2 regions of the Pseudomonas sp. NPDC089996 genome follow, and region 2 is predicted to be linked to the other one. Evidence: riboswitches for the same ligand, from Rfam matches in the RefSeq annotation. Region 2 holds a riboswitch; the other holds the start of a gene.
The links. Region 2 has a riboswitch for thiamine pyrophosphate ahead of ACIPW4_RS21130 (TenA family protein). Riboswitches for the same ligand answer to the same signal wherever they lie in the genome.
Positions count from the first base shown of each region.

Region 1: another riboswitch for thiamine pyrophosphate. It lies ahead of thiC (phosphomethylpyrimidine synthase ThiC); the one in region 2 lies ahead of ACIPW4_RS21130 (TenA family protein).

Region 1 covers NZ_JBIVGA010000004.1:145,608-163,510, forward strand. Annotated here, with positions in the region: gene ACIPW4_RS08550 (membrane integrity-associated transporter subunit PqiC) at 1-652, opposite strand, end outside; gene parC (DNA topoisomerase IV subunit A) at 827-3,085, opposite strand; gene ACIPW4_RS08560 (TIGR02281 family clan AA aspartic protease) at 3,096-3,614, opposite strand; gene ACIPW4_RS08565 (esterase-like activity of phytase family protein) at 3,611-4,597, opposite strand; gene parE (DNA topoisomerase IV subunit B) at 4,594-6,498, opposite strand; gene ACIPW4_RS08575 (YqiA/YcfP family alpha/beta fold hydrolase) at 6,534-7,142, opposite strand; gene cpdA (3',5'-cyclic-AMP phosphodiesterase) at 7,330-8,133, opposite strand; gene ACIPW4_RS08585 (DUF1249 domain-containing protein) at 8,219-8,671, opposite strand; gene ACIPW4_RS08590 (NUDIX domain-containing protein) at 8,662-9,279, opposite strand; gene ACIPW4_RS08595 (RsiV family protein) at 9,465-10,211, shown strand; gene cytX (putative hydroxymethylpyrimidine transporter CytX) at 10,180-11,463, opposite strand; gene thiC (phosphomethylpyrimidine synthase ThiC) at 11,629-13,509, opposite strand; TPP riboswitch at 13,665-13,771, opposite strand; gene ACIPW4_RS08610 (TolC family outer membrane protein) at 13,933-15,366, shown strand; gene waaA (lipid IV(A) 3-deoxy-D-manno-octulosonic acid transferase) at 15,419-16,690, opposite strand; gene ACIPW4_RS08620 (LysR family transcriptional regulator) at 16,702-17,592, opposite strand; gene ACIPW4_RS08625 (DMT family transporter) at 17,680-17,903, shown strand, end outside.
Region 2 covers NZ_JBIVGA010000013.1:2,537-15,198, reverse strand. Annotated here, with positions in the region: gene ACIPW4_RS21150 (phosphate/phosphite/phosphonate ABC transporter substrate-binding protein) at 1-573, opposite strand, end outside; gene ACIPW4_RS21145 (putative bifunctional diguanylate cyclase/phosphodiesterase) at 561-2,888, opposite strand; gene ACIPW4_RS21140 (SCO family protein) at 2,969-3,964, opposite strand; gene ACIPW4_RS21135 (Ig-like domain-containing protein) at 4,049-7,444, opposite strand; TPP riboswitch at 7,696-7,810, shown strand; gene ACIPW4_RS21130 (TenA family protein) at 7,886-8,533, shown strand; gene tenA (thiaminase II) at 8,536-9,195, shown strand; gene ACIPW4_RS21120 (hypothetical protein) at 9,211-9,405, opposite strand; gene ACIPW4_RS21115 (DUF6708 domain-containing protein) at 9,548-10,441, opposite strand; gene ACIPW4_RS21110 (T6SS effector BTH_I2691 family protein) at 10,446-12,662, opposite strand, start outside.

The DNA.
Region 1 (17,903 bases), on a different contig from region 2:
TCTCCGGCTCTTTCTTGACTTGCACCGGTGCTGCCTGCTTCTTCGGCGCCTCTTCAGCAATCGCAGGTTGATTGGCCAGCGGTTTGACCGCCGAGCTCAACTGTTCTGCCAGCTTCTGCAACAACTGCCCCTGGGCCTGAACCTGGGACGACTCGCTGCCTTCGTGCGGCTGTTCGAGGTGAACGATACGGTTGTCACGCACATGGCCACGACGGTCGAGCAGGCGCCATTGCGCATCCAGAATCGCCGGCTGGTTCTTGCCCGAGTCCAGCCGAGTGATCGACAGCAGCACCTGCACGTCCGGGCTGAAGCCTGTGCTGGCCGGGGCCAGCACCACGCGCTGGCTGTCCAGACGCCAGGCCAGCTGACGCACCAGCAGTTGATCGATGTCTGCCGACAGGCTACCGGCCCAACGACCGTCGGTCGCCGAACTCAGGCTGCCATCGGCCTGACGCTGCAAGAAGGTTTCACGCTGAAGGTAATCGGCTAGCGACACCGGGCCGAGCACCACGGCCATGCCCGCACTCTGCGAAGGCTGGCCAGGATCACCGCTGTCGAGTTGGTACAGGGCAACCGGCTGGTGCATGCTGCACCCGCTCAGTCCCAGCAAACCCGTCATCAACAGCGCAAATGGAAGGCGCAGGAATTTCATTCAACCCATCCAGGCGGTCGCACCAGGCAAACCGCAGTGATACTGATAGAGATTCAATCGGGCACACGGCCACGCCGGCACCGCAGGGGCACTATCATCCGCGAAATATCGGTTCGACTCCAGCATTTCTGCCTGGAACGGCGCTGAAATTGCCGTTCCAGACATTTCGTCGGATTACGCTGGCACTTCCACCTGCAACCCGTCGACCCGCTGGAAGCCGCGTGGCAGCTTGCTGCCGCGTCGGCCACGTTCACCTTTGTAGTGCTCAAGGTCGTCGGCTTTAAGTGACAGGGTACGCTTGCCGGCTTGCAGAATAAGGGTTGCACCCTCGGCGATCACTGCCAGATCGGTGACATATTCTTCACGACTGGCGACCCGATCACCCGGTACACCGATGATCTTGTTGCCTTTGCCTTTACCCAGCTGTGGCAGGTCGGAAACCTTGAACACCAGCAGGCGACCTTCAGTGGTCACCGCCGCCAACCAGTCCTGCTCGCGATTGGCCACCGGGCGCGGGGTCATGACCTTGGCGCCGTTGGGCAAACTGAGCAGGCCCTTGCCGGCCTTGTTCTTGGCCTGCAGGTCCTCGCCCTTGACCACGAAGCCATAACCCGCATCCGAGGCCACCACATACAGCGCGTCATCGTCCGGCAGCAGCACGCATTCGAACGTCGCCCCAGGCGGAGGCGTCAGGCGGCCAGTCAGCGGCTCGCCCTGGCCCCGCGCCGACGGCAGGGTGTGCGCGGCCACCGAATAACTGCGCCCGGTTGAGTCGATCAACACGGCAAACTGGTTGGAGCGCCCGGCAGCGGCGGCCTTGAAGCCGTCGCCCGCCTTGTAGGACAGCCCGGTAGCGTCGATATCGTGGCCCTTGGCGCAGCGCACCCAGCCCTTTTCAGACAGCACCACGGTGACCGGCTCGGTCGGCATGAGCTCGTTTTCCGACAGGGCCTTGGCTTCGGCGCGCTCGACGATGGGCGAGCGACGGTCGTCGCCATAGGTCTCGGCGTCCTTGATCAGCTCGCTGCGTACCAGCTTGCGCAGCTTGGCATCGCTGCCCAGCAGGGCTTGCAGCTTGGCCTGCTCTTTGAGCAATTCGTCCTGCTCGCCGCGGATCTTCATCTCCTCCAGGCGCGCCAGCTGCCGCAGGCGCGTCTCGAGGATGTAGTCGGCCTGAATCTCGGTCAGCTGGAAGCGCTCGATCAGGGCCTGCTTGGGGTGTTCTTCGGTACGGATGATGTGGATCACTTCATCCAGGTTGAGGAACGCCGTGAGCAAGCCTTCCAACAGGTGCAGACGCTTCTCGACCTTGTCCAGGCGGTGCTGCAGGCGGCGACGAACGGTATTGGTACGGAATTCCAGCCACTCCAGCAGCAGCGCGCGCAGGTTCTTCAGCTGCGGGCGGCCGTCCAGGCCGATGATATTGACGTTGACCCGGTAACTGCTTTCCAGGTCGGTGGTGGCGAACAGGTGCTGCATCAGTTCGTCGGCATCCACCCGGTTGGAACGCGGGATGATGACGATACGGCAGGGGTTCTCGTGGTCCGACTCGTCACGCAGGTCGGCAACCATCGGCAGCTTCTTGGCCTGCATCTGCGCGGCGATCTGCTCCAGCACCTTGGCCCCGGAGACCTGGTGCGGCAATGCGGTGACGACGACGTCGCCATCTTCGACGCGGTACACGGCGCGCATGCGGATCGAGCCACGGCCACTTTCGTAGATCTTCTGGATTTCCGCGCGCGGGGTGATGATTTCCGCCTCGGTCGGGTAGTCCGGGCCCTGAATGTGCTCGCACAGCTGCTCGATAGTGGCCTTGGGCTCGTCGAGCAGGCGCACGCAGGCGCTGGCCACTTCCCGCAGGTTGTGCGGCGGCACGTCGGTGGCCATGCCCACGGCGATACCGGTGGTGCCGTTGAGCAGGATGTTCGGCAGGCGCGCCGGCAGTACCGCAGGTTCTTCCAGCGTGCCGTCGAAGTTCGGTACCCAGTCGACGGTACCCTGACCCACTTCGCTGAGCAGCACTTCCGAGTAACGCGACAGGCGTGCCTCGGTGTAACGCATGGCGGCGAACGACTTCGGATCGTCCGGTGCACCCCAGTTGCCCTGGCCATCGACCAGGGTGTAGCGATAGCTGAACGGCTGCGCCATCAGCACCATGGCCTCGTAGCAGGCCGAATCGCCGTGGGGGTGGAACTTGCCGAGCACGTCGCCGACGGTACGGGCGGACTTCTTGTGCTTGGCGTCGGCATTGAGCCCCAACTCGCTCATGGCGTAGACGATGCGTCGCTGCACCGGCTTCAGGCCATCGCCGATATGCGGCAAGGCCCGGTCCATGATCACGTACATGGAATAGTTGAGGTAGGCCTGTTCGGTGAAGTCAGCCAGCGAGCGGCGTTCGACGCCATCCAGGCTGAGTTCCAGTGAGTCGCTCATGCGGGCCTCGTCATTTCAGGTTCTGGCGCAGCAGCATGGTGCCGCCGCGCTGGGTAAATTCAAGTTGTTTCAGGGCACTCATGCCCAACAGCACGGTCTGCCCGTCCAGGCCCGGCACCACCAGGGCGCGCACATTCTGCAGGCGGATATCGCCCAGCTGCAGGGTATCCAGCCGGGTCCGGTAGCCTTCGGTACGACCATTGGCGGTGCTCAATACCACTGGGCTGCCGCGCTGCAGGTTCAGGTCCTGTGCCAGCGAATCGGGAATGGCCACGTCGGTGGCGCCGGTATCGAGCATGAAATGCACCGCCTGGCCGTTGATCGCTCCATCCACCACGAAGTGGCCCTGGCCATTGCCCAGCAAGCGCACTTCGATGTAACCATCACCCTGGGACGATTGCACCTGGGTGTTCGGGTTGCGCTCGTGGTCTTCCCACTGCCCGAAGAAACGCGTGGCAAGGAACAACCCCGCCGCCCAGGCGACGATCATCAGTACCTTGCCGGCGCGTTTGCCCGGTGGTTGGCTCATGGCGTGGCGCTCCAGCCGCCCTGCGGCGCCTCGAAGCGCCAGACGATCGGCCGGCTTTCACCATCGGCGCGATCACCGTTGTTGTTATCCAGGCCGATCCAGGCGCCCTTGGCATCGATCACCAGCGCTTCGGCCAGGCCGAACGGCTGGTCGTAGCGGCGCTCCGGCACCAGTGCCTCGGCGGCGAACGACCAGCATCGCTCGACCTTGCCACTGTCGGCATCACGCCGGCACACGCGGTAGGCGTTGCGTTCGAGGGTAAACAGCTTGCCCCCGAACCAGGCCAGGTCGGCGAAGTCTCGCGACAGTGCCCGGGGGTCGGGCATCTGTGGCGGCTGCATTTCGACCCCGGCTTCGCTCAGCAACACGCAACTGCGCCCGCAGGTCCACACCGACTGCTGACGTTCGATGGCCACCAGCCCGCGCCGCTCGCGCTCGGCCGCCAGCCACAGGCGGTCACCCGCCGGGTTGATGGCTAGGCCCTCGAACAGCGCATTGAAGTTGAGCAACATGCCGCTGGCACGGGCCTGGCGCACCATCGCCGGGTCGATCTTCAGCCAGCCCGGCTCACCCTCGGCAGGCAACTCCAGCACTGCCGCATGGGCCTCGCTGACCACGTAGAGGTTGCCCGCCTGGTCACAGGTAATGCCTTCGTAATCCAGTTCGCCGCCGCGCACGTAGGATACCGCCCAGTTACGCGACTTCAGCCCCCATGGCAGGCCGCTCTCGGGCACCGGCGGTGGCGTGAAGGTCAGCGGCTGAGCGCGCCAGGCTGCATTCTGCTGATCGAAGCGGTAGATACGATCGTCATCACGATCGGAAACACCCCACAGCCCGCCCCGGCATTCGACCAGGCCGGACAAGTTGCCGCCGCGCATGCCGTCGATCGGGTGCTCGGAGGCCAGCTTCAGTTCCGGCCAGTTGCCCGCCAGGCTCGGCAGGGCAACCAGCGCCAGGCAGGCCGCGACGAAAAGACGGATCAAACCATGACCTCAGCCAGGTTCCCCTTGGTTTCCAGCCAGCTCTTGCGATCACTTGCTCGCTTCTTGGCCAACAGCTTGTCCATCAGCTCGCAGGTGGCTTCGACATCTTCCAGGGTCAGCTGCACCAGGCGCCGGGTGTTCGGGTCCATGGTGGTTTCACGCAGCTGTGGCGGGTTCATCTCGCCCAGGCCCTTGAATCGGGTGACCTGCGGCTTGCCGCGTTTCTTCTCGGCGACCAGGCGATCGAGAATACCGTCACGCTCGGCTTCGTCGAGGGCGTAGTAGATCTCCTTGCCCAGGTCGATGCGGTACAGCGGCGGCATGGCAACGTAGACGTGGCCGGCCTCGACCAGCGGGCGGAAGTGCTGGACGAACAGTGCGCAAAGCAAGGTGGCGATGTGCAGGCCGTCGGAGTCGGCGTCGGCGAGGATGCAGATCTTGCCGTAGCGCAGTTGCGAAAGGTCGGTCGCGCCCGGGTCGACACCAATGGCCACGGCGATGTTGTGCACTTCCTGGCTGGCCAGCACTTCGCCGCCGTCCACTTCCCAGGTGTTGAGGATCTTGCCGCGCAGCGGCAGGATGGCCTGGAACTCCTTGTCGCGGGCCTGCTTGGCCGAGCCACCGGCAGAGTCACCCTCGACCAGGAACAGTTCGGCGCGCATCGGGTCCTGCCCGGCGCAATCGGCCAGCTTGCCTGGCAATGCCGGGCCTTGGGTGATGCGCTTGCGCTCGACCTTCTTGCTGGCCTTGAGGCGCCGACCGGCGTTGCTGATGGCCAGCTCGGCCAGTTGCATGCCCAGCTCGGGGTGGGCATTGAGCCACAGGCTGAAGGCGTCCTTGACCACACCAGAGACGAACGCTGCGGCCTCGCGGGACGACAGACGCTCTTTGGTCTGGCCGGAGAACTGGGGCTCCTGCATCTTCATCGAGAGGACGAAGGTGATCCGCTCCCAGACATCCTCCGGCGCCAGCTTGACCCCGCGCGGCAGCAGGTTGCGGAACTCGCAGAACTCGCGCATGGCGTCGAGCAGGCCCTGACGCAAGCCGTTGACGTGGGTACCGCCCTGGGCGGTGGGAATCAGGTTGACGTAGCTTTCCTGAACGCTGTCACCGCCTTCGGGCAGCCACAGCAACGCCCAGTCCACGGCCTCCTTGTTGCCTGCCAGGCTGCCGCAGAACGGCTCGTCGGGCAGGCGCTGGAATTCGCTGACCGAGTCGACCAGATAGGAGCGCAGGCCATCTTCGTAATGCCACTCGACCTTTTCGCCGCTGGCCTTGTCCTCGAAGCTGACCAGCAGACCCGGGCACAACACAGCCTTGGCCTTGAGCACGTGCTTGAGGCGGCTGATGGAAAATTTCGGCGAATCGAAATATTTCGGGTCCGGGCTGAAGTACACGCTGGTACCGGTGTTGCGCTTGCCGACCGTGCCGACCACTTCCAGCTCGCTGGCCTTGAAGCCATCGGCAAAGGTCATCTGGTACTCGTTGCCGTCGCGTTTGACGCGCACGCGCACCTGGGTCGACAAGGCGTTGACCACCGAAATGCCCACGCCGTGCAGGCCGCCGGAGAACTGGTAGTTCTTGTTGGAGAACTTGCCGCCGGCGTGCAGCTTGGTGAGGATCAGCTCGACGCCCGATACGCCCTCTTCCGGGTGGATATCCACAGGCATGCCACGGCCATCATCGCTGACTTCCAGCGAATGGTCGGCATGAAGGATGACCTGCACCGAGCGTGCGTGGCCGGCCAGGGCTTCGTCGACACTGTTGTCGATGACTTCCTGGGCCAGGTGGTTGGGCCGGCTGGTATCGGTGTACATGCCCGGGCGTTTACGCACCGGGTCGAGGCCGGAGAGGACTTCGATGGCGTCTGCGTTATAGGCGCTAGCGCTGGGATTGGCCATGGATTCTCGTCGTCAGTCTGGTGAATGCAAAAAGATCAAAATACAGAAAAATCGAGTGCCGCATACTGCTGCCGGGCAATCCCGGCGAAGGCCAGCAGGCCTGGCAGCTGCTTGGCAAAGCCCTGAAAGCTGTGGTCGCCACCGGCCTGGATGCGCAGGGCGCAAGCCCGGTAATACTGCTCGGCGTGGCGATAGTCCAGTGTTTCATCGGCGGTCTGCAGCCACACTTGATAGCGGCCCGGGTCGGTCGGCGCCGGCACTTCCAGCTCGGCCAGGGCCTGTACATGGTCCTGGGTCAGCTCCCAGGTCAGGCCGCTGTAGTGGTTGCGCTGCGTGCCCAGATAACCGTCGAAACGCTTGTGCGGGGTGACTGCCGGATTGACCAGCAGGGCTTTGAGCCCATGGCGCTCGGCCAGATGGGTGGCATAGTAGCCGCCGAGCGAACTGCCGACCAGCAGGGGCGCGCCGAGCTCGGCGATGGCGGCTTCGAGCTGGACCATGGCCTGGCGCGGGTGGTGGTGCAAGTCCGGTACGCGCAGCTGCTGCGACAGGCCCAGCTGCTGCATGACAGCCTCGAGCTGGCGCGCCTTGGTGGAAAGCGGCGAGCTGTTGAAGCCATGGATATAGAGGATGGAACCCGACATGCTGCCCCCGGAATCTGTGGCTTCGCGCCCGATCGAGCGGGCGCAGGGACGCGCAGTGTAGCGCGTCCGCCGGGTTTTGGCGCCGGATGGCCAATTTCGCAACAATTTCTTCAAAGAGCAGGGGCCGCTGCGCGGCCCATCGCCGGCAAGCGCGGTTCCCACAGGTGCAGCGCTTGCCCGAGGATCATCAATATCCCGGGCTATGGAAGTCGAGCTTCACTTCAAAATCGGCGGCGCGCTCCACGCCGGTCTCCACCCGCCCATCGGCATGCAAGCGCAACCAGCGATACCCCGGCTGTTCCTCGCTGACCTTGAAGTCCTCGCTGCCCGCCGCGAACTGGATGCAGGTCGAGGGCGTCGCCAGCAGCCGCAAGCCGTCGCGCAGCTCATCCCACTCCTGATGAATATGCCCCCAGAGCAACGCCTTCACCTGTGGATAACCACGCAAGCGGCGCAACAGCTCATCGGCATTGCGCAAGCCAATCGGAGCAATCCAGGCGCAACCGATATCCACCGGCTGATGGTGGCAACACACCAGGCAATGGCGCTCGCCGGCCGATGCCAGGGCGTCATCAAGGATCGACAACTGGTTTTGCCCGAGCAGCCCATGGGTAGCGCCCGGCACTGCCGAGTCGAGCATGACCACACGCCAGCTACCGATATCGGTCACCGACTGCACAAGCGCCGGCGCGACCTGGGCCATGACCCTGGCTTCATCGTGGTTGCCCGGCAACCAGCGCGTCGGTACGGCAAATTCGCCGGTCAGCTCGCGGAACGCTTCATACGACGCAACACTGCCATCCTGGGAAAGGTCGCCGGTGCACAACAGCACGTCGACACGCGGCTGTTCGCGCCGCACCTGGGCCACCACGTGGCGCAGGCTGTCACGGGTATTGAGGCCCAGCAAGGTGCCCGCTGGGTCGGCGAACAGGTGGGCGTCGGTCAGTTGCACCACATGCACGGGCGCGGGGGAAAGGTCTGGGTGCGGCAACGGCCGTCTCCTCGAACAGGTACTGCACGAATTATGGCGCTGGAACCGTTGCGAGCAAACACTCGCAACCGACCCAGGTCACATTTCAGCGCACACTTGCCAGTTCGTGGCCGCAGGCCAGGCAATGGCTGAGCCATTCGCCGAGGAACATATTCAGCTGGGCCTTCTCGTCCGGCTGGTGCATGGCCGCGTTGGGGTACGGGTAGATGCTGCGCAGTCGGCGGGTATGCTCGGCGCTGACCACTTCGGCCATGCGCGCATCGTGATACACCTGCACCTCCAGGTGCGGCACCGGCAGCCAGGGCAGGCTGTGTTCCTGGCGCACCCGCAGGGTCGTGGTATACGGGCAGGCCAGCAGCACATCGAGCACCAGCACGCCAAGCATCTGGTCACCCTGGGTCATGCCGATGCGCCGCGAACTCTGGGTGGTACGCATATCGGGCAGCAGGCGCATGAGCCGGGCATAGTTGGCCTCGCAGGCTGCTTGCAGCCCGGCCAGGTCGACCCGATAACGCTCACGCAAGAGGTTCACTTCCACATACCTCGAACTTCATCTTTATTCAGCGCGAGCCATTGCAGGCCAATGATGGTCGCCGCGTTGCAGATGCGCCCATCGCGTACCGCCTGCAATGCGTCGTCGAACGACCACACGCGCACACGGATGTCCTCGCCCTCTTCTTCCAGGCCATGCAGGCCACCCGCGCCTTCGCTGCTGCAACGGCCCAGGAACAGGTGTACGTATTCATCGCTGCCACCGGGTGACGGGAAGTAGCGGGTCATCGGCCACAGCGCGCTGAAAGCCAGCCCGGCTTCCTCTTCGGCTTCGCGGTGGGCGACTTCTTCGGGTTGCTCATCCTTGTCGATCAGCCCGGCGACCATCTCGATCAGCCATGGGTTGTCGACCTTGTCCAGGGCGCCGACGCGGAACTGCTCGATCAGCACCACTTCATCGCGCAGCGGATCGTAAGGCAGCACGCACACCGCATCATGGCGCACGAACAGCTCGCGGCTGATCTCGCGCCCCAGGCCACCGGCGAACAGCTCGTGGCGCAGGTGCACCTTGTCCAGCTTGTAGAAGCCCTGGAAGCAGTTGGCCCGCTTGACGATCTCGACCGCCCTGGGCACCGAATTCAACGTGTCTGACATGGAAATCCTCATTACCTCAATTACCGCATCGCGCCATCCTACTCTGCACGGTTGCCCGTTTCACCCCTTTCCGGCAACCGTTCGCGCACTCGGGACAGTACGTCTTCACTCTGTTAGCTTAGTGGCGAACTGAAGGCCGTGCTGACGGTCAAAGGCCGACTTTTCCCTGTTCTGCAAGGATCATCATGACACTTGTCAAACTGACTTCCGTGGCCGTGCTGGCACTGGCTCTGGGCGCCTGCCAGAGCTTGTTCGCACCCAATTACCGGACCCCGCTCGAGGTCAAGCGTGATGCCTGGGAGCACGTCAAACCTGGCTGCAGTGCAAGCGACTGCCCGCTGGTGAACATCGACACCATTCACTTCCCGGCCCAGCCCAAGCTCGATGCCATCGTCGAACAGCGCCTGCTGCAGCTGACCGAAGACAATCAGCATGGCACCGCGCCGAGCACCCTGCAGGCCTACGAGCAGCAATACCTGGCCAGTGCCGACAAACGCAACAGCAGCTACTTGCAAGCCAAGGTACGCGAGCAGCATGACGGGCTGGTGATCATTGAGCTGTCCAGCTACCTCGACAGCGGCGGTGCCCACGGCATGCCGGGGCGCGGCTTCATCAACTATTCGCGCAAACTGGACAAGGTGCTGACCCTGCAGGACATGCTGGTGCCAGGCCAGGAAGAAACGTTCTGGAAGACCGTGGAAGAGTCCCACCGTGCCTGGCTGATCAGCGTGGGCATGGACAAGGACGCCGAGTTCGTCAAGACCTGGCCCTTCAAGCGCTCGCCGCACATCGCCCTGACGTACGGCGCGCTGGTGGTGAAGTACGAGGTCTATGCCATCGCGCCTTACTCCATGGGCCATGTGGAACTGAAGATCCCCTACCCCCGCCTGAACGGCGTGCTCAAGCCTGAGCTGTTTCCCGGCCGCGGCTGACACTCAGCAGGCCATGCAGTCCACCTGCCAGCAGCAGCGCTGGCAGGGTAGCCCCCAGCTCCGGCGCCTTGGCGGCGATCACATGATAGGCCGCCACACCCACCGCCCAGGCCAGCAGCGCCTGCCAATGCAAACCACCGACCTGGGTCGGCAGGCGGCGGCGACGGATCACGTAGTGGTCCATCAGCACCACGCCGAACAGCGGTGCGAACACCGAGCCGATCAGCAGCAGGAAGTTCTCGTACTGTGCCAATGGCGCCAGCAAGGCGATCAGGGTGCATAGCACACCAATGGCCAAGGCCAGGTGCTCGACCTTCAGCGGCAACAGCACGCCGGTGGAAACGGCAGCCGAGTGGATGTCGGCAAAGGCCTTTTCCGACTCGTCCAGCAGGATCAACAGCAGCGGGATACCCATGCCGGCACCCGCCAGCGCGAGCAGCAGCGCATTGACTTCGCCACTGGCGGCAAACGCCAGGGTGTAGGCCACGCCCAGGCTCATCAGCCAGGTGTTGCCAATGAAGTAGCCCAGTACCGTACCGCCGAATACTTGCTTGCCGTTACGGGCGAAACGCGAGTAATCGGCGATCAGCGGCAACCATGACAATGGCATGGCGATGGCGATGTCGAAGCCCACCGCCAGCGACATCGAACCGTCCCCGGCGCGGTTCCACAGCTCAGCCAGGTCGGCCTTGGCGAACAGGTTCCAGGTCAGCCACAGGCACGCACCCAGCAGCAGCCAGATACCCCAGGCACGCAGCACCTTGCGCACGAATGCCAACGGCCCGCTGACCGCCAGCAGGGTGGCCAGGCCACCGAAGCACAGCGTCCACAGCATCGGGCTGTTCCAGGCACTGTCTTCGCCGAATGCTCGGGCACCCAGCAGGCTGGCAGCATCGCGCATGACGATGATCTCGAATGCGCCCCAGCCTACCAGTTGCAGCAGGTTGAGCAGTGCCGGCAAGCGCGCGCCATGGCTACCCAGGCTCAGCTTCAGGGTGCCCATGGCCGACAGGCCGGTGTCACTGCCGATGACACCGGCGGCGCCGAGCAGCAGCACACCGACACCGGTGCCAAGGGCGATGGCCAGGACCGCGCCGGCCAGGCCAAGGCCAGGGGCCAGCATGGCGCCGACCTGCAGGACCATCAGGCCGATGCCCAGGGAGAACCATAGCGAGAACAGGTCACGAGCGCCGAAGATGCGCTGGTGGGTGGGGACCGGGTGGTCGGGGGAGAATTGGCTGGGTGATGTCATGGTTGGCGCTCGCCGGAATGTTGTTGGTGTTCTTGGCGAGGACTTCGTCCTCGAATCGCGACGCAAGGCCGCTCCCACAAGGACAGTGCAAGCTTCAAGCCTTGCGCGGTCCCTGTGGGAGCGGCCTTGCGTCGCGAAAGGGCCGCAAAGCGGCCCCAGCATTTTTTAGACTTTGTGGTACAGCTGGCTGCCTTCCTGACGGAACCGCTCGGCCTGCTCGCGCATGCCTTGCTCGACGCTCACATCCACGGCCTCGATCCTGGCTGCGTACTCACGCACTTCCTGGGTGATCTTCATCGAGCAGAACTTCGGCCCGCACATCGAGCAGAAGTGCGCGACCTTGGCCGATTCCTTCGGCAGTGTCTCGTCGTGGAAGGCGCGCGCGGTGTCCGGGTCCAGGCCCAGGTTGAACTGGTCTTCCCAGCGGAATTCGAAACGCGCCTTGGACAAGGCATTGTCACGAATCTGCGCGCCCGGATGACCTTTCGCGAGATCGGCTGCGTGGGCGGCGATCTTGTAGGTGATGATGCCGGTCTTGACGTCATCCTTGTTCGGCAGGCCCAGGTGCTCCTTGGGCGTGACGTAGCACAGCATGGCGCAACCGAACCAGCCGATCATCGCCGCACCGATGCCGGAAGTGATGTGGTCATAGCCCGGAGCGATGTCGGTGGTCAGCGGCCCAAGGGTGTAGAACGGCGCCTCGTCGCAGCATTCCAGCTGCTTGTCCATGTTCTCCTTGATCAGTTGCATCGGCACGTGGCCAGGGCCCTCGATCATGCACTGCACATCGTGCTTCCAGGCGATCTTGGTCAGCTCGCCGAGGGTTTCCAGCTCACCGAACTGGGCCGCGTCGTTGGCGTCGGCGATCGAACCCGGGCGCAGGCCGTCGCCGAGCGAGAAGCTGACGTCGTAGGCCTTCATGATCTCGCAGATCTCGTCGAAGTGCGTGTACAGGAAGTTTTCCTTGTGATGCGCCAGGCACCACTTGGCCATGATCGAGCCACCGCGGCTGACGATACCGGTGACCCGCTTGGCGGTCAGCGGCACATAGCGAAGCAGCACACCCGCGTGGATGGTGAAGTAGTCCACGCCTTGCTCGGCCTGTTCGATCAAGGTGTCGCGGAACAGCTCCCAGGTCAGGTCCTCGGCCACGCCGTTGACCTTCTCCAGGGCCTGGTAGATCGGCACGGTACCGATCGGCACCGGCGAGTTACGGATGATCCACTCGCGGGTTTCGTGGATGTGCTTGCCGGTGGACAGGTCCATGACCGTGTCCGAGCCCCAGCGGATACCCCAGGTCAGCTTGGCCACTTCTTCCTCGATCGAGGAGCCCAGGGCACTGTTGCCGATGTTGCCATTGATCTTCACCAGGAAGTTGCGGCCAATGATCATCGGCTCCACTTCGGGGTGGTTGATGTTGGCCGGGATGATCGCGCGGCCACGGGCGACTTCCTCGCGGACGAACTCCGGGGTGATTTCCTTGGGGATGCTGGCACCGAAGCTGTGGCCGGCGTGCTGCTCGTTGAGCAGACCAGCGGCGCGGGCTTCCTGCAGCTTCATGTTCTCGCGGATGGCGACATATTCCATCTCGGCGGTGATGATCCCCTGGCGAGCGTAATGCATTTGCGAAACGTTGGCGCCAGCCTTGGCCCGGCGCGGGTTGCGCACATGGGCAAAGCGCAGCTTGGCCAGTTCGGCATCGTTCAGGCGCTGCTGGCCGAAGTCGGAGCTCAGGCCGCCCAGGCGCTCGGTGTCACCGCGCGCGTCGATCCAGGCCGAACGCACGTCAGCCAGGCCCTTGCGCACGTCGATGATGACGTTGGGATCGGTGTACGGGCCGGAGGTGTCGTAGACCAGCACCGGTGCATTGCTTTCGCCACCGAAGTCGGTCGGGGTATCGTCCAGGCTGATTTCGCGCATGGGCACGCGGATATCCGGGCGCGAGCCTTCGACATAGACCTTGCGCGAACGCGGGAACGGTTGCACGGACTGCTGATCGACTTGCGCCGATTCGCTGAGGTTGATCGCTTTTTCTTGTTTGGTCATCACAGGCTCTCCAGACGGCTTCCTAGCAGTGGAATGTCGGGGTGAACCTGAATGGCGCGGACGCACCCCTTGACGGGTGCAGTGCCGGATATGGGGGTGCCTGAAGCTGCATGCAGCTGCGACATTCCCGGACCTGGCACAAGAGGCTCCCCGGGAAGGCGAGCAATCTTGTTCCCTACGCAGGCGCTAACCTGATCAGGTTCAACGGGATCCGCACCTCTGCGATCTCAGCCTTTGCTTCAAGGCACCCCGACAAGAACATGCGCAGTCTAGACTGGAGTGGTCGGCAAAGCCAAGCGGGTAAATCGCGGCATGATGAAAGGCGCAGACGGCGATTGTTGCCGGGGGGCGCATGGCACTACACTGGCGCGCCGGACAATACTCAACGGTTCAGTAATTATTTTTCGTACAAGGATTGCCTCTATGCTGCGCAAACTCTCACTGGCGATAGCCGTGTCTTGTGCGTCCAACGGAGTGGTCTGGGCAGCCGATGCGCCCACATCGGTCAAGACCGATCTGGTCAGCGTCTACCAGGAAGCGGTGGACAACAACGCCGATCTTGCGGCCGCCCGTGCCAACTATGGCGCCCAGAAAGAAGTAGTGCCGCAAGCCCGCGCCGGCCTGCTGCCGAACCTGTCGGCCGGTGCCGAGATGTTGAATACGCGCACCAAGCTGGATGAGCCTTCGATCACCTCCAACCGCAGCGGCAATTCCTGGAGCGCGACCCTGGCCCAGCCCATCTTCCGGGCCGACCGCTGGTTCCAGTTGCAGGCTGCCGAGGCCGTCAACGAACAGGCGGCACTGGAATTGTCGGCCACCGAGCAGAACCTGATCCTGCAAACCGCGCAAAACTACTTCGCCGTGCTGCGGGCCCAGGACAACCTGGCGGCGACCAAGGCCGAGGAAGCTGCGTTCAAGCGTCAGCTGGACCAGTCCAACGAGCGCTTCGATGTCGGCCTCTCGGACAAGACCGACGTGCTGCAGTCCCAGGCCAGCTACGACACTGCCCGGGCCAACCGGATCATTGCCGAACGCCAGGTGCAGGATGCCTTCGAGGCGTTGGTGACGCTGACCAACCGGGAGTACAGCGCGATCCAGGGCGTGAAGCACTCTTTGCCGGTGCAGGTGCCAACCCCCAACGACGCCAAGGCCTGGGTCGAAACCGCCGGGCGCCAGAATCTCAACTTGCTGGCCACCAACTATGCGGTATCGGCTGCCGAGGAGACGCTGCGCCAGCGCAAGGCCGGCCATGCGCCGACCCTGGATGCCGTGGCAAAGTACCAGAAGGGCGACAACGACAGCCTCGGTTTCACCAACCCTTCGCAGCTTGGCGTGCGCTACAGCGGCGACGTCGAGCAAACCAGTGTCGGCTTGCAGTTGAACATCCCGATCTACAGCGGCGGCCTGACCAGCTCGCAGGTACGCGAGGCCTACCAGCGCCTGAGCCAGAGCGAACAGCAGCGCGAGAGCCTGCGCCGCCAGGTGGTGGAAAACACCCGCAACCTGCACCGTGCGGTGAACACCGATGTCGAGCAGGTGCAGGCGCGCAAGCAGTCGATCATCTCCAACCAGAGTGCGCTTGAAGCCACCGAGATCGGCTACCAGGTCGGTACCCGCAACATCGTCGACGTGCTCGATGCCCAGCGCCAGCTGTACACCTCGGTGCGTGACTACAACAACAGCCGCTACGACTACATTCTCGACAACCTGAGCCTGAAGCAGGCAGCCGGGACCCTGAGCCCGCAGGATCTGCAGGACCTCAGGCGCTACCTGAAACCGGACTACAACCCGGACAAGGACTTCCTGCCACCGGACCTGGCTGCGGCGGCTGCAAAGAATTTCGAGCGCAAGCCTTGAGATAAATGTTGGCTTCTTCGCGGGCGCGCCCGCGAAGAAGCCAACGCAGGAATCAGCCGAGAAGCTTGCCCAGCCCATCCAGCAAGCGCTGCAAGGCGCCCTGGTTGGCCCGCATCACCGCCCTGCCCGCCTCGCCCATGCGCTGCGCATCCTGCGGCAGCTCGATCAGGCGCCGCACCGCTTCGGCCAGCCCGTCGGCATCATCGACCTGCTGCAATGCCCCGGCATCACGCAACATCGCGCTGATTTCAAGGAAGTTGAACACATGTGGCCCCATGAGCACCGGCAATGCCAATGCCGCCGGCTCCAAGGGGTTGTGGCCGCCGGTGGCCACCAGGCTGCCGCCGACAAAGGCGATATCGGCCAAGGCATAAAGGAACAGCAACTCGCCCATGGTGTCGCCAAGCAGCACCTGAGTCTGGGCATCCAGCGGCATGCCGGCAGAGCGGCGTACCGTGGTGAACTGCCCTGCGCACAAGGCATGTACGGCATCGAACCGCTCTGGATGGCGAGGCACCAGGATCAGCAGCGCGTCACCATGTACCTGCAGCAGTTGCCGGTGCGCCTGCAGGATCAAGGCATCCTCACCCTCGTGAGTGCTGGCAGCGATCCACACCGGACGCTGGCCAGCGCCCCACTGTTCGCGCAATGCCCTGGCACGGGGTTGCAAGTGCTCGTCGATCTTCAGGTCGAACTTGATCGAGCCGGTCACCTGCACGCACTCGGGGCGGGCACCCAGGTCACGGAAGCGCCGGGCCTCGGTTTCGGTCTGCACCGCGATCAGGCTCATCTCGCCCAGCATCGGCCGGGTCAGCCTGGCAAAGCGCCCATAACCACGGGCCGAGCGCTCGGACAACCGGGCATTGGCCAAGGCCACCGGTATGCCGCGCCTGGCGCACTGGTGGATGTGGTTGGGCCACAGTTCGGTTTCCATGATGATGCCCAGCCGCGGGCGCACATGGTCGAGAAAGCGCCCGGCCGCCCATGGCAGGTCGTAAGGCAGGTAGCAATGCTGGATGCGCGGCTCATCGGCGAACATCGCGCGAATGCGCTCGGAGCCGGTCGGGGTCATGCAGGTGAGCGTGATCGGCAGGTCCGGGTAGGCCTTGAGCAGCGCACGCACCATGGGCGCGGCGGCAATGCTTTCACCGACTGACACCGCGTGTACCCAGATCCCTCCCTGGCGCATGGCCGGCAGGTTGCGGGCAAAGCGCTCGCCGATGCGCTGGCCGTAGGCCGGTGCCTTGCGTGCGCGCAGGTACAGGCGCAACGCAACCAGCGGCAGGCCCAGGTGAAACAGCAAGGTATAGAGTGTTCTGTTCATGGCGGCGGAGTTTACCCGATCGCACGCAGGTGCACCGCAAAGCGCTCGGCCAACCATTGCGCGGCCGGACCCAGCGGTTCATCACGGCGCCAGGCCAGTTCCGTCACCAGCGCAGGCGGGCGCCATTCGCTGTCGAGCTCGACCATGTGCGCCTGGTAGGTCGGGTACTGAACCACATGCCGCGGCAACCACGCCCAGCCCAAGCCGCGCATCAGCAGTTCGGCCATGGCATAGAAGCTGTCAGCCCGCCACACATGAGGGCTAGCCGCCTCGCTGCCGGGGTAACCGCTTTGCTGCGGGGTGATCAACAACTGTCGATGCCGAGCCAGCTGCTGGCAGGTGACACGCTTTTCATGCGCCAGCGGATGGCCGATGGCGCAGACCGTGACCATTTCCACGCTGCCCAATGCCCGCCGCTCAAGCGAATCGGGAATGCTCTCATGATGGAAGAACAGCCCAAGGTCTGCGCGCCGCTCCACCAACTTGCGCGCCACGTCGCCCTGGGCGCCGCTGGCCAACTGCACCTCCAGGTAGGGGTAGCGGCTGGCCAGTTCGTCGAGGCTGTCGATCACTGGCTGGTAGGGCATGGCTTCGTCCTGAGCCACCCGCAACAAGGCTTCTTGCCCGCGCATAAGCGCCGCCGCGCGGCCATCCAGGCGCTCACACTGGCGCAGGAGTTCGCGAGCATCTTCCAGCAGCGCACTGCCGTTTTCGGTCAGTTTCGGCTGCCGGCCACTGCTGCGCTCGAACAGCGTCACGCCCAGGTCGGTTTCAAGCAGGGCAATCGCACTGCTGATTGCCGACTGAGCCTTGCGCTGCTCGCGCGCGACGGCAGAGAACGAGCGCAGATCGGCGACTCGCAAAAACGTGCGCAACTGCTCCAGGTTCCACTGCTCCGCCATACAGCTATCTCCATAGGTGATAGGTAATGACTTTACCGCATCCAGGTTAGGTCTAGAATGCCCGCCCAGTAACCGGAGAATCCTGCCATGAATGCCTATACCTATCTCGCCATCGCCATCTGCGCCGAAGTCATCGCCACTGCCTCCATGAAGGCGGTCAAGGGGCTGAGCACGCCGTTGCCGTTGCTGCTGATGGTGGTCGGCTACGGGATCGCGTTCTGGATGCTGACCCTGGTGGTGCGCAGCATTCCGGTGGGTGTTGCCTATGCGCTCTGGTCGGGGCTGGGCATCGTGCTGATCAGCGTGGCGGC
Region 2 (12,662 bases):
ATCGAGCAGCGCCTCCAGTGCCTTGTCGTGGGTGCCGGCGTACACCAGAGCGCCGAAGAACCGCGGCAGGGGCGAACCGACTTCGGCCGAGAACTCGACGCTTGGCACCAGGCTGCCCGATGTGCTGGCCGGGTCGCTCAGGGCCACACGTTTGCCGCGCAGTTGCTCGATGTCATCGGGCCCGTCGCCGCGGGTCAGTAGCAGGGCCTGGTAATGGCTGCCGGCCGGGGTGTAAGGGCCTGCACTGAGGGTGAAGGTGGCGAACGGCTCGATCCCGGGGGCACGACGGTTGGCCAGCACGTAGGACGCGGGGCCAAGCCGGGCGATATCTGCGCCGCCGGAGACGATGGCGTCGACCACGCTTTCGTACGAGGCGGCAATTACCAGTTCCACCGGCACGCCAGCGGCCTGGCTCAGGCGCTGCAGCAGCGGCTGGTGTTCGCGGAGCATGTCCTCGCTGCCCTTGATCGGGATCACCGCCAGGCGCAGGCTGCGTGGCGTGCAATCGGCCAATGCGGTGTTGGCCAGTAGCGTGGCCAGCAACAGCCCGGCCAGGGATTTCACAGCACGCATGGCTTTTCCTCGATACCGTTGAAGGGCGGATACTCAAGCAACTGCGCCGGTGATAGCGGCCGGCTGAAGTGATAACCCTGGGCGATATCGCAACCGGCGAGCTTCAGGCACACCACCTGCTCGCGGGTCTCGACGCCTTCTGCCACCACCTCCAGGCCCAGGCGTTTGGCCAGGATGATGGTCGAGGATACGATCGGGCTGTCGTCGTAGCTGTTGGACAAGGGTGCGATCAGCGAGCGGTCGATCTTCAGCTTGCTCAGCGGCAGCGACTGCAGGTGGGCGAAGCCCGCATAGCCGCGACCGAAATCGTCCAGGCTGATGCCCAGGCCAGCTGCGCGCAGGCGATGCAAGTGATCGACGGCGGTGCCTTCCGGGTCGAGGATGGTGGTTTCGGTGATCTCCAGCTCCAGGCGCTGTGGGTTGATGCCGTACAGCTGCAGCTTGGCCAGCAGGCGGGTGCTGAAGTCGGCCTGGCGCAGCTGCATGGCCGAGACATTGACCGCCAGACGCGCCTCACGGCCCTGGGCGTCCCAGCGGGCTAGCTCCTCGCAGGCCAGGCGCAGCACTTCCCAACCCAGTTCGATGATGAAACCGCTGCGTTCGGCCAAGCCGATGAAGCGGTCGGGGTAGAGCAGCCCGAATTCGGGGTGATCCCAGCGCACCAGGGCTTCGTAGCCGAGTACACGGTGACTGTCCAGGCGGATCTGCGGTTGGTAGTGCAGCACGAACTGGCGCTCGGTCAGCGCGGAGCCAAAGGCCTGTTCGAGGGTGAAGGCCTGGATGTCGGAAAGGTTCAGCGACGGGTCGAAGAAGCGGTACTGGGCACGGCCGGCCTGTTTGGCCGAGTACATGGCGGCATCGGCGCAGCGGATCAGGCTGTCGATGTCCTGGCCATCACGCGGGCAGATGCTGACGCCGACACTGGGGCTGGTGTTGACCTCCTGGCCATCCAGGGCATAGGTGGCCGAGAGCTTCTGCACCAGCGTGCGCACCCAACTGTTGATCTGCTCCTCGCTGCGCTCGCCTGCCAGCAACACCACGAATTCGTCGCCGCCAAAGCGCGAAGCTTCGTCGCCAGGCTCGAGCAGGCGCTGGATGCGCCCGGCCACGGCTTGCAGCAGCAGGTCGCCGATCTTGTGCCCGAGCGAGTCGTTGATCGATTTGAAACGGTCCATGTCAATGAACAGGATCGCCATCAGGCGGCGCTTGCCGCGTTGTCGGGTAAGTGCCTGCCCGGCGACTTCGACGAACTGGCGGCGGTTGTGCAGGCCGCTGAGATGGTCGGTGGCAGCGGCGTGGCTGCTGCGCCGGTGTTCGTCTTCCAGGCGGCCGATCAGTTGCTGGTTGACCTGCTGCGCGTGTTCCAGGGCGCTGAAGGCTTCCTGGCGCTTGCGCAGCAGGCGCAGGGTCCAGGCCAGGCTGGCGAGGATCATCAAGGTCATGCTCAGGTTCAACCAGAACTGCCGCGAGTAGGCCAACTGTGAAGCGGCCAGGATCTCGTCGTAGCGCTGGCTCACCAGCACGCTGAAGCCGCGCTCGGGCACCCGCCGGTACAGGCTCTGGTAGGGCACCCCGGACGCGAACTGGGTCAACTGCCCGGACATTGCCTCGGCATTGGCCATGTCAGGCTCGAAGCTGTCACCGGCCACCACCACGCCACTGGTGTCGATGCGCAGCCGTTCCTCGCCATCGTCCTGAAGCAGGCGCATCAATCCGCTCCGGCCGAGGTCGATGTGCTGGAACAGCACCGCCAGGTAACCAATGTCGAGTTGCACCACGAGTATGTTGTCGATCTCGCGGCCTGGCAGGTCGGTCAGCGGCAGCAGGAAGGGCAAGCGCCAGTTGGGCATGGTCGGTGTGGAGGCGTCTGGGCTGACCTTGGGCAGGAAGGGTTTGAAACCGTAATGGGCGACATGCACCTTCAGTTGCTGCAGCCAGTCAGCCGGCAGCTGCGCGGCTTCATCACTGTGGCTGGCGGACAGCAGGTGGCCCTGGCGGTCGTACAGGCTCATGCGCTTGAACACCGGGTCTTCGGCCAACAGCCTGGCCAGGCTCAGGCTGCCCTGACGCAGGGTTTTCATGTCGTCCTGGGTTACCCGGCCCACGGCCTGGGCGCGGTCGACCAGCTGGCGCAGGCTCTCGGCGACGATGCTGGCCAGGTTCAGGTGCTCGGCCGCCTTGGCCGTCAGCGCATCCTGGCGCGAGGCGGCCTTCTGGGTGAAGTGCAGCCCCCAGAGAAAGGTCAGGGTGGCTGCACAGAGCATCAGGATCAACAGGCGCAGAAGGCCTGCGGAGGAGAGAGAACGGCGGATCACTGCTGGTATTCCCGACCGTGGGTGATGGTCGAAAAATACGACAGACAGATGACAGCCTCATGACTGGTGGCTAAATGCCTTTAGGGTTTTCCCCGGTCAGCCAGGGGCGCCTGTATGCGCGTGGTTTCTTCCTCCAGGTAGCTGATCAGCGCGGTGACCTCGGCATCGCCCAGGCGCATGTTGGGCATGGCCAGCTGCTTGTACTGTTGGTAGAGCAAGGTGGCCAGCGGCTCTTTCTCGGCCAGCATCTGATCGGGCTCCTTCAGCCAGCGGACCAGCCAGCGGGGGTCGCGCTGCCGGGTTACACCGAGCAGGTCGGGGCCGATGCCGGGTTGGCCGGGTTCGGTGTTGCCCACGGTGTGGCAGGAGGAGCAGCGCGTGCGGAATATCTGCTCGCCGCTGCTGGGCGGGCGGATCTGCGGCGCACTGGCATAGTCGTTGGCCATGGCAGTGGCCTGTTTCCAGTTGTGCAGGCTGTTGCCCAGGCGGTCGGCAAGGATGTACGGGCTTTCGAAAGGCGAGGCCTTCATCCAGCGGCCGGTGGCCTGGTTGCCGATGATCAGGCTCAGGTTGTGGTCCTTGGAGCGGCCGTTCTCCAGGCCTTCGATGTACAGGCCCAGGCGCCGGCGCAGTTGTTCGATATCGTCAGGTTCGCCGGTGAGCAGGGTCCAGCCGGGGCCGATGCCGAACTTTTCCGCGTAGCGCTTGAGGGTGGCGGGGGTGTCGTTGTACGGGTCGATGCTGATGGAGTAGAGGAAAATGTCCTTGCCCACCCGGTCGCCGAGGATTTTCTGCACCTGGCGCAGGCGGGCGGTTTCCACCGGGCAGGAGTCGGAACAGCCGGTGAAGATGAAGTTGATCGCCACCACCTTGTCCTTGATCAGGTCGTCGAAGAACCGCACCTGCTTGCCGTCCTGGGTGACCAGCGGGGTATTGGGGAAGTAGTCCGCGCCCCATGGGGAGGCGGCTTCGGTCGGAGGTGCCAGTCGTGCCGATATTGCCGGTTTGATCGGCCAGTAGTGGGTACTGGCCGCGAACAAGGTGAGGGCAAGCAGAACACGCCATGACAGGGCCATTGGGCAATCCTCATTGTTCTGGTGGAGTAATCAGGCGCCTCATCGCCGGCTTGCCGACGATGAGGCGCAACGCGGCCCCGCTGTTTACTTCAGGCTGATCGGCACGGTCACGCTCTGGCCCAGTGCCGACTTGACGGTGATCGTCGCCGGCGTGGCCGGGCCGCTACCGGTGGTGGTCACCGACAGCCGCCAGCGCGCTCCGCTGCTTGCCGTTGTCAGCGTCGCCGCGCCGAGGTTCAGCGGGCCACTGGTGGTGGCAGCGGTCACGCTGATGCTGTTGCCGGTGGCCACCGAGGTGGTGCCGGAGATGTCCCAGGTGTAGCGGTTGTTGCTGCGCATCTGCACCACGGCGCTGCTGACCTGAATGTCATCGGCCGCCACCGCAGGGCTCACCGCGACACTGACCGTGGCCGGCGTCAGCGACTCGGCGCCCTTGGCATCACGCGCCGTGTAGTTGAAGCTGGCGGTGTACGGGGTGTCGACCGTAGCCGGCGGCGTGAAGGTCACGCGGGTACCGTCGGTGCTGACGGTGCCCTTGCCGGAATCAGGCTGGCTGAGGTCCTTGACGGTGAGTGGCAGGTTGCCTTCCGGGTCGGTGTCGTTGGCCAGCACATTGATCACGATCGGCTTGCCTGCCATGGTCGCAGCGCTGTCGTTGACCGCTGCCGGTGGTTTGTTGGCCGGGTCTTCACCGCTGTTGTTGCTGGCGGTACGGAAGGTCGGCAGGCCTACCGAAGCCATGTACTGCACGCCATCCCAGCCCGGCAGCGGTGTCGGCATCACCTGGAATTGGCCCGGGTGCTCGATGTCCCAGCGCAACAGCATCGACGAGTCCTCATGCTGGGTGTTGTGGCAGTGCTCCATGTAGGTGCCGGCGAATTCGCGGAAGCGAATGGCCATTTCCACTTCGCCCGAGGAGTCGGTCTCCGGGCCGATGCGGTAAACGTCCTTGCGTGCCCATTTTTCCCATTCTGGCGGCGCCTTGCCGTCACGGCTGAGGACAATGCCTTCCTCGAAGTGCACATGCACCGGGTGGCTCCAGCCGTTGCCGCCGTTCTTGATCTTCCACACTTCCAGGGTGCCGTCGCCGCTGAAGCCGCCCTGGGTCGCTTCGCTGGCCAGCTGTGGCGCCGCATTGATGCGCCGAGGGTCCATGCTGTAGCCGAAGCCACCGTCGGTCTTGATCGTCCAGGGGGCGGTGTCGGTACCGTCCGAGCGCCCGAAGATGAACTCGCGGTGGCGGGCGGCCTTGATCTTGGCCTGGTCAGCGACGGCGGTGCGGTCGAGGGGCAGCGGGATCATCTTCAGGCCTTCGGCCTTGCCGGGCTTGGCCGGTTCATAGGCGGTCGGGTCCATGCTGACGTCAGTGCCGCTGTAAGGTTGCACGATCAACTGCATGAACTTGCCTACCACCGGGTCGCCCTTGTCCCACTCCGGCCCCTTGCTGGTCTGCTTGATCACGGCCTTGTATTTCTCGGACAGCACGTCTGCCAGGTCGATGGCCTCTTTCGGGCCCTTGCCGGTGTCGTGCTCCATGATGTTGACGAAGTACAGCTTGTCGCCGGCCTTGATGCCGTTCTTGGCGAAGTTGATGATGATGTCGTAACGCTCGGCAATGCCTTGCAGCGGCAGGATGCCGTTGTTGTCGGCCGTCTTGCCATCGCCATTGAGGTCCATGGTGCCGTCGAAGGGTACGGCGTGTTCCATGATGTTGCCGTCGTTGGCGATCATGTGGAACGGCACCCGTGCGTAGGACACGTTGGAGCCGGAAGGACCTTTGAACTCACCCCCGTTGCCGGCGATTTCACGCACCACGGCAAACTTGAGGTAACGCGACACCGAGCCGTTGAGAATACGGAAGCGGTAGGCGCGCGCGCGCACCTTGAGCTTGGGCTGGTACTGCCAGTTGACCAGCAGCTGGTCACCGAGGAAACCGTCGGTGTTGAAAGGGTTGAACCACAGCTGGCCGTTCTGATCCCAGGCCTTGTCGGCGATCACCAGGTTGACGTCATAGTCGCGGTTGCCCCAGGGCATGGCTGAACCACTAGGGAAGCGCAGGTTCACGCCGTCCTGCAGCGCTTCGTTGCCCCGGTCGATGGCGCTGTAGTAGTTCATCATCACGGCGTTGCCCTTGTAGACGTTCTGCGCCGTGAAATCCATCATGTGATCATGGAACCAGTGGGTACTCATGGTTTCGTGCCAGTCGCCACGGATCTTGATGCTGCCGTTCTCGCAGGTTTTCAGCCCCGGGTTGGCGTCGTTGACGTACAGCGTTTCACCCGGCGAGCAGGGGAAGGCGGCGCGCGGATCTTCGGCGCGGGTGTTGATGGTGTCGTAGCCGGCCAGCTGGATCGGCCAGCGGTAATCGTAATACTGCCCAGGGAAGAAGTAGGCGTTGGCGAACCCATCGCTCTCGGCCGGTGAGTGGCCGTTGTGTTCGTGGGTGGAGATGGTGTGCAAGCCGAAGCCTGCGTTGGCCGCAGGGTCGATCGGCAGCGCGTTGTAGTGACGCATCAGCAGCGGCTGGCCGTAGCGGACCATCAGCAGTTTCGGCGGGAAGGTGCCGTCGAAGGTCCAGAGCGATTTGTGGTTCTGCAGTGGGAAGTTCGGGTGGAAGCGGGTGTCGATGCCCTTGGTGGTACCGAGGGTGGTCGGGATGTCCGAGGTCTGGTAATACAGCCCGCCCGGCGCGAACTCGCCGACAGCGTAATTGTGCATCTGTTTACGGTCACGCAGCCCCTGGTTGATGCGCGCACCCGCCTGCGCGGTCTTGAACGCAGCCTGGGGGTAGAACTCGTTCCAGCGCTGGTGCGCCCAGCCCTTTCCGGGTGGCCGGCCTTCGGCTGGCGAACCGACCGAGTTGCGGTTGAGGAACAGCTCGATCTGCGCCTTCCACGGGTTGCGGTCCAGGGTGTTGGCGTACTGGGTCGGGAACGGGTACAGGCCCGGCTGCTTGAGGAAGGCTTCCAGCGCATTGCCGTTGGGGCTGCTGCGGGCGACCACGTCAGGGTCTTGCGCCGGCGCGGCCCCCAGCGTGGGGACCGGGAAGGTGAGTGTCGGTGGCGGCAGGTTAGGGTCGAGTTTTTCCGGGCCGAACTCTTCGAACAGCAGCAACTGCTGGGTGAACGGCTGGGCGCCGAACAACGGGCTCGGTTTGCCGTTGGTAGGGTAATTGCGTGAGGTCTGCAGCGCGGGTGGCAGTACGTTGTCGACGCGGTTGGTCGAGCGGTCGCCGTATGCCCCGTCTTTGAGTTCGAGGGAACCTTCGTTCGCTTCCGGCAGGTTGAACAGGTTAAGTAGCGCAGGGCTGGGGTCGGCCGGCTGGTCATCGTAATGCGACGGGTCCGTCGGCGACGGCGGGCTTACATCATCAAGCCCGGAAGCCATGGCTGAGAGCAGCCCGAGGCTGAGCATCAGCGTGGTCACGGCGGACAATTTGAAGAGGTGGCTGTTGGGGTTGATCACGGCAGATGTTTTCATTGCCTGGTGCCTCGCTCACGGCTAAATGGCTATGGGCCATCAATGGCGTAGTGCCTCGTTTTAGAGGCCTGAGCAACGGCTGTGCCAACAGATGTTTCAGTAATACTTTGTTAAACAAATCCTTGTGGCGCCTGAGGCGCGCTAAATGACAGGGCGTCAAAGAACGGGTGAAGGCCCCCGAAACTGGGCAGCGCTGGGCCCAACTCCGGTGACGGAAGTGGTGACAATTGCTTATCAGCGCTGTATACCTGATGCCCACCAAGGGGAGCCCGGCAACGGGCTGAGAAACCGCTGGCAGCTGCAGCGCGGTGACCCTTCGAACCTGATCCGGATCATGCCGGCGAAGGGATGGGACTACCTGCCTTTTTGCCGGCCTCACTGCGAGGCCATACCATGCCCAGCCAAAACGGTCTCGCTGTCATGCCCAAGGGGGACAGCACCATGACCGAACGCTTCCATGAAACCCTGCAACGCCAGAACCAACCGACCTGGTCGGCCGCCGTCGGCCACCGCTTCGTCACCGAACTCTGCGCGGGCAGCGTGGCCGACCCGGTCATGGTTCGCTACCTGGTGCAGGACCATCGTTTTCTGGACAGCTTCCTGACCTTGCTCGGCGCCGCCATCGCCACCGCCGACACCTATGAAGCCCGCCTGCGTTTCGGCCGCTTTGCAGGGATGATCTCCAGCGATGAAAACACCTATTTCCTGCGCGCGTTCGAAGCCCTGGACGTCAGCCCGGCGCAACGTGTCGAGCCGGCGGACACCGCACCTACCGCTGGCTTCAAGGCAATCATGCGCGAGGCTGCAGCCACCCGTTCCTATGCCGCCGCACTGGCCGTGCTGAACATGGCGGAAGGCTTGTATCTGGACTGGGCCCTCAAGGCACCCAAGCCGTTGCCGGCCAACTTTGTCTACGCCGAATGGATCACCCTGCACGACAATCCGGCGTTCTGCGATTTCGTTGCCTTTCTGCAGTCCGAGCTGGACCGGGTCGGCCCTCAGGAAGCGGCGTTGGCCAGTGATTTCTACGCACGTACCGTGGCGCTGGAGCTTGCCTTCTTCGATGCTGTTTACAACGAGGAGGCGTGAGCATGGATATTTTCGAGCGTTTGAAGGCTGCGACTGCCGGGCAGTGGAGCAGCTATGTCGACCATGACTTCGTGCGGCAGATGGGCGAGGGCACCCTGTCGGAAGAAGCTTTCCGCACCTACCTGATCCAGGATTACCTGTTCCTCATCCAGTTCGCCCGCGCCTGGGCCCTGGCCGCCTACAAGAGCCGCCTGCCGGCGGATATCCGCGCGGCCCAGGCCGGCCTGGCGGCCATTCTTGACGAGACCGAGCTGCACCTGCGCCTGTGCGCGCGCTGGGGCTTGTCGCAGGCAGATATCCAGGCGGCACCGGAATACCAGGCGACCGTGGCATACACCCGCTACGTGCTCGACTGCGGCGCGGCCGGTGACCTGCTGGAGCTGCATGTGGCGTTGGCGCCGTGCGTGATCGGCTACGCCGAGATTGGCCGCACGTTGGCTGCGCGCATTGGGGACCTGAGCGATCACCCGTACCGGGAGTGGATTGGCGAGTATGCCGGGGAGGCTTACCAAAGCGTGGCAGCGGCGGCGCGCAAACACCTGGATGAACTGGCCGCGCGGAGCATGACCGAGCAGCGGTTTGTGGAACTGGCGCAGATCTTTGGCCAGGCTTCGCGGCTGGAGGCTGATTTCTGGCAGATGGGGCTGGATGGGGCGGCCTGAGGCCGGTTTGCCGTTTCAGTAGGGCTTGTCCGCTGTGGTCTTGTGAATGGCCGTGCACATATACCGCACGGCGATTCGGTCACGTTCTGCCAAGGTGCGGAAATGGTCGATGAGGACAGCCTCTTCTTTGTTGAGGCGGCGCAGGAAAATGCGTTGGTTGAATGAAGTGAAGGCACGGAGGATGCGGATCAGAACGGAATCGATTGCCATGGAATCGCCTTGCTTTGATTGTGGGCTCGTCCGTGAGATTTTCCCTACTTTGTCAGTGGATAAAGGCGAAGTCTAGCGATCTGGGTCAAGGTTTGGACTGATTGGGGTGTTGAAGGTAGCCCGGGCTTTCCTCGGACGGTGCTCATTTGCGCTTGCGCCTCGTAGTCCGTAAAGGTGTTTCTTCAAACGCCTCAAGTGGTGCAGGTGCTGCCCGCACGTTAAAGATGCGGCAAATGACGTACCAGCAGATGGCGACAGCGAGATTGTAGGGAAACAGAACGGCCCAGAACGGCAGTTGCCAGTTCTTCTTGCCCTGCAGTTCACCGGATTCACCGGTGCGCCAGGGGGCGTAATGGCGCCAGGCTTCTGCGGGGGTCAGACAGATGGCGTGTAGCGGCTTGTGCCACCAGTTGGGCTCACTGGGCGGAGGAAGTTTGTCAGGGCCGTGATCCATGAAATGGCGGAGATACTCCCAGACTTCCGCGACATATTTTATGTCTGACTCGGTGGGTTCGTTGCTATCGATCCAGAGACAGTCTTCTTGGTGAAGACTGCCGTCCTCTCGACGAGGGGCGAACGCCAGTGCGTAGCTGGCGGTGAAGGATGAGCCGCAGAATTCGGTACGTTTTAATAAGCCCGCACCGATGGATTCCCAGTCAAAAATAATAAGCCTGGTACTACGCCGGTAGTAAATTTTTTTTGTCACTCTATTAAGATATATGGTGGAGAGGTTTCGTATGTAGAAGATTCTATAGGCTAGAAATGGAGAAAAGGTAAGGGGTAGAAGCAGCAGCGCGACAATAAATATGTCTCCACCTTCCAGTGAGTAGTCAATTTCTGCGTTAGTGAGCGTTAAGTAAGAAAAAATGGCTGTGCCTAAAATCATCACCATGTAAAGTTTGCCCATAAATACAGAATCTGACACCCATGGGTTTCTCAACTGCATCACTGAACTTTCGGTTTCGATAAGCTGGCTAGAGATTCGTGGAGTGATTCCAGTTTTTTGGTTAGGGCCGAAAAGCCAAGCTACTGACATAGGATTATCGCCCAAGCTTAAATGTTGCAGTTGATTGTGTGTTGTAGGGGCCTTGGTTTCCGTAGTAATTGATGGTGAGCCAAACAGTCGATGACGGCTCGGCTTGGACCTTGTAATGAATGACTAGCCCTGCTTCCGTGAGGAAGCAGCTAGGTGGGGTGCGAAGAATTGTGGTGTTGCCATTAATATCTTTGCATTTCAATATTCCTTGCCATTCACTCGCCTCTAATATGAAATCTGGCAAAAGTATCGTGAATTCCGCGGTGGGTGCCACCTCGATGACATGGGTGTGGATAATTGTGGCCCAGTCAGGTGTTGGCCATTGGTTGTTGTCTCTCCAGGCAGTGGTAAGATTTCCAAGACCTAATTGCTGCGCACCCTTTTCTGTCAGCGATACTGGAGCGTGGGATTCAGCATGCCATAACTCAATCTCTTCTTGCATGCTGACGAATGGTGGGAGCTTCTTGTTGAAGTCTAATTTCAGGTTTTCACGTATTTCGCCGTCGTTCTCTTTTGTCCCGAAAATACTCCTGCTTGCCCATAGCTCAATTGGAGTGTGGAGTCGTTCATGCGCTTTGGAATGGAGATAAAATCCAGCGGCAATCACAGCAGCGCCCACCAGTATTACTCCTCCGGCGGCCCAGCCTGCAAATGGAATAAGCACCGTCGGCCCGGCAAGTGCGAGGCTTCCTTCAAGAACAAGTACGGATCCAGCAGCAGTAGCTACACCACCAGTGAAAGTATTCAAGCCCGAGGCGAGACTGCCATTTTGCCACTGACGCAGGCCCTTCATGGAATCAGAAAATAGGCCAAGAAATATTGCTGGATAACCTGATAGGCGTGTGGCCAGATTACTGCCTAGAAATTTGATTATGCCGTTGCCGAATGCCATGCCCGGCATTTTCGCACTCACTTTCAGCATGACTGCTTTCTGGGTAGCCCGCACGCTGACCAGCGTTGCTGAGGTTGCGCCGATCACTCCGAAGACTGAGGAGGCGAAGCCTAAGTTGTTTTCCGGTGCATCGCTCTTCTGCAGACTGTTATACGCCGCTTTAAGCGCGAAAATGTTGAACCAAAGCATTCCCGCATTCAAACCGCTCCCCGCACCTGAGGTCAGTAATCCGATCAACTTCGGTTTTGCTCGCGAAGTTGTAGTCATCTCTAGGGTCACAGTCCTGCTGCCCGTGATACGTAGCTGCTTCATTTCCTCAACCTGCGCCATCCCGGCTTTCAGATATTTCTCCACTTCCTGACTGAAGGGGTTCTCCAGGACCAGTTTGTCAGTGATGTTGTACCGCGCCGCCAGCAGCCCCAACGCCTTCTCGGCATTGGCTTCGCGTGCAGCGGCCTGCACCTGCTGACGCAGACTGTTGCTGGCATCCCATCGGGTCTGCCCGCGCATGCGCTTGAGCACCACGGTGCTCACCGATTGGGCCGTGAGGTCAGTGATGCCGGCAAAAGCTGGAAAGCGGCCGACCAGTCCTTCGATGACATTATCACTGCCACCGAGCAAGGTGCCGACCGCATCGGCCTTGTCGCGGAAGGGATTGAAGGGCGCGAGGGCCACGTACAGCGGACTATCGTGCTGGTCCAGCCAGCGCTCCAGGCGTTTGAACCGCAGGTCCTGGTCTTCGGTGCCGGGCACGGGCTGGCCCATGGGGTGAATCAACAGGGCCAGAGACATTTCCAGGCCGCGCGCAGAGCTGCGCTCGTCACGGTCATAGCAAGCCAGCGCGGCCGCCAGGCTGTACGGGTCGTCGAGATGGCCGGCCTCGGCAGTGGCCAGCCAGGCATCGTGATCGTTGCCGGCTTGCAAAGCGAGTTCGCGCATCTGGGTGATGCGGTACTCCAGTTCGTCGCGCTCCTCCAGAAACTCAAGGTACTTGGCGGTATCGAGGCGCTGCCCCAAGCGATGGCCCTGCTCGGAATAGTCGGGGTGGGTGAGCACGCGGAAGCGTTCCTCGTAAGGCGGCTTCGGTCGGCTATCCGGGCGTATCCTCAATGCAGCTGTACCGATCGAAGGGTTGTCGGCCGGGTACATGCTTTCCAGGGTCTTGTTCAGCAGCGTGGCGATCAGGTTGCGATGGTGAAAATCACGGCTCTGCGGACTGAGGCGTTCGGCATCCAGCTGGTAGCACAGCGGCACGTCGGCCTGCTCGGTGCCCTGCGCCGCCCTTGTGTGGGGCAGCTGTTCGGAAGGCATCAGGTCGCGCATCTGGTG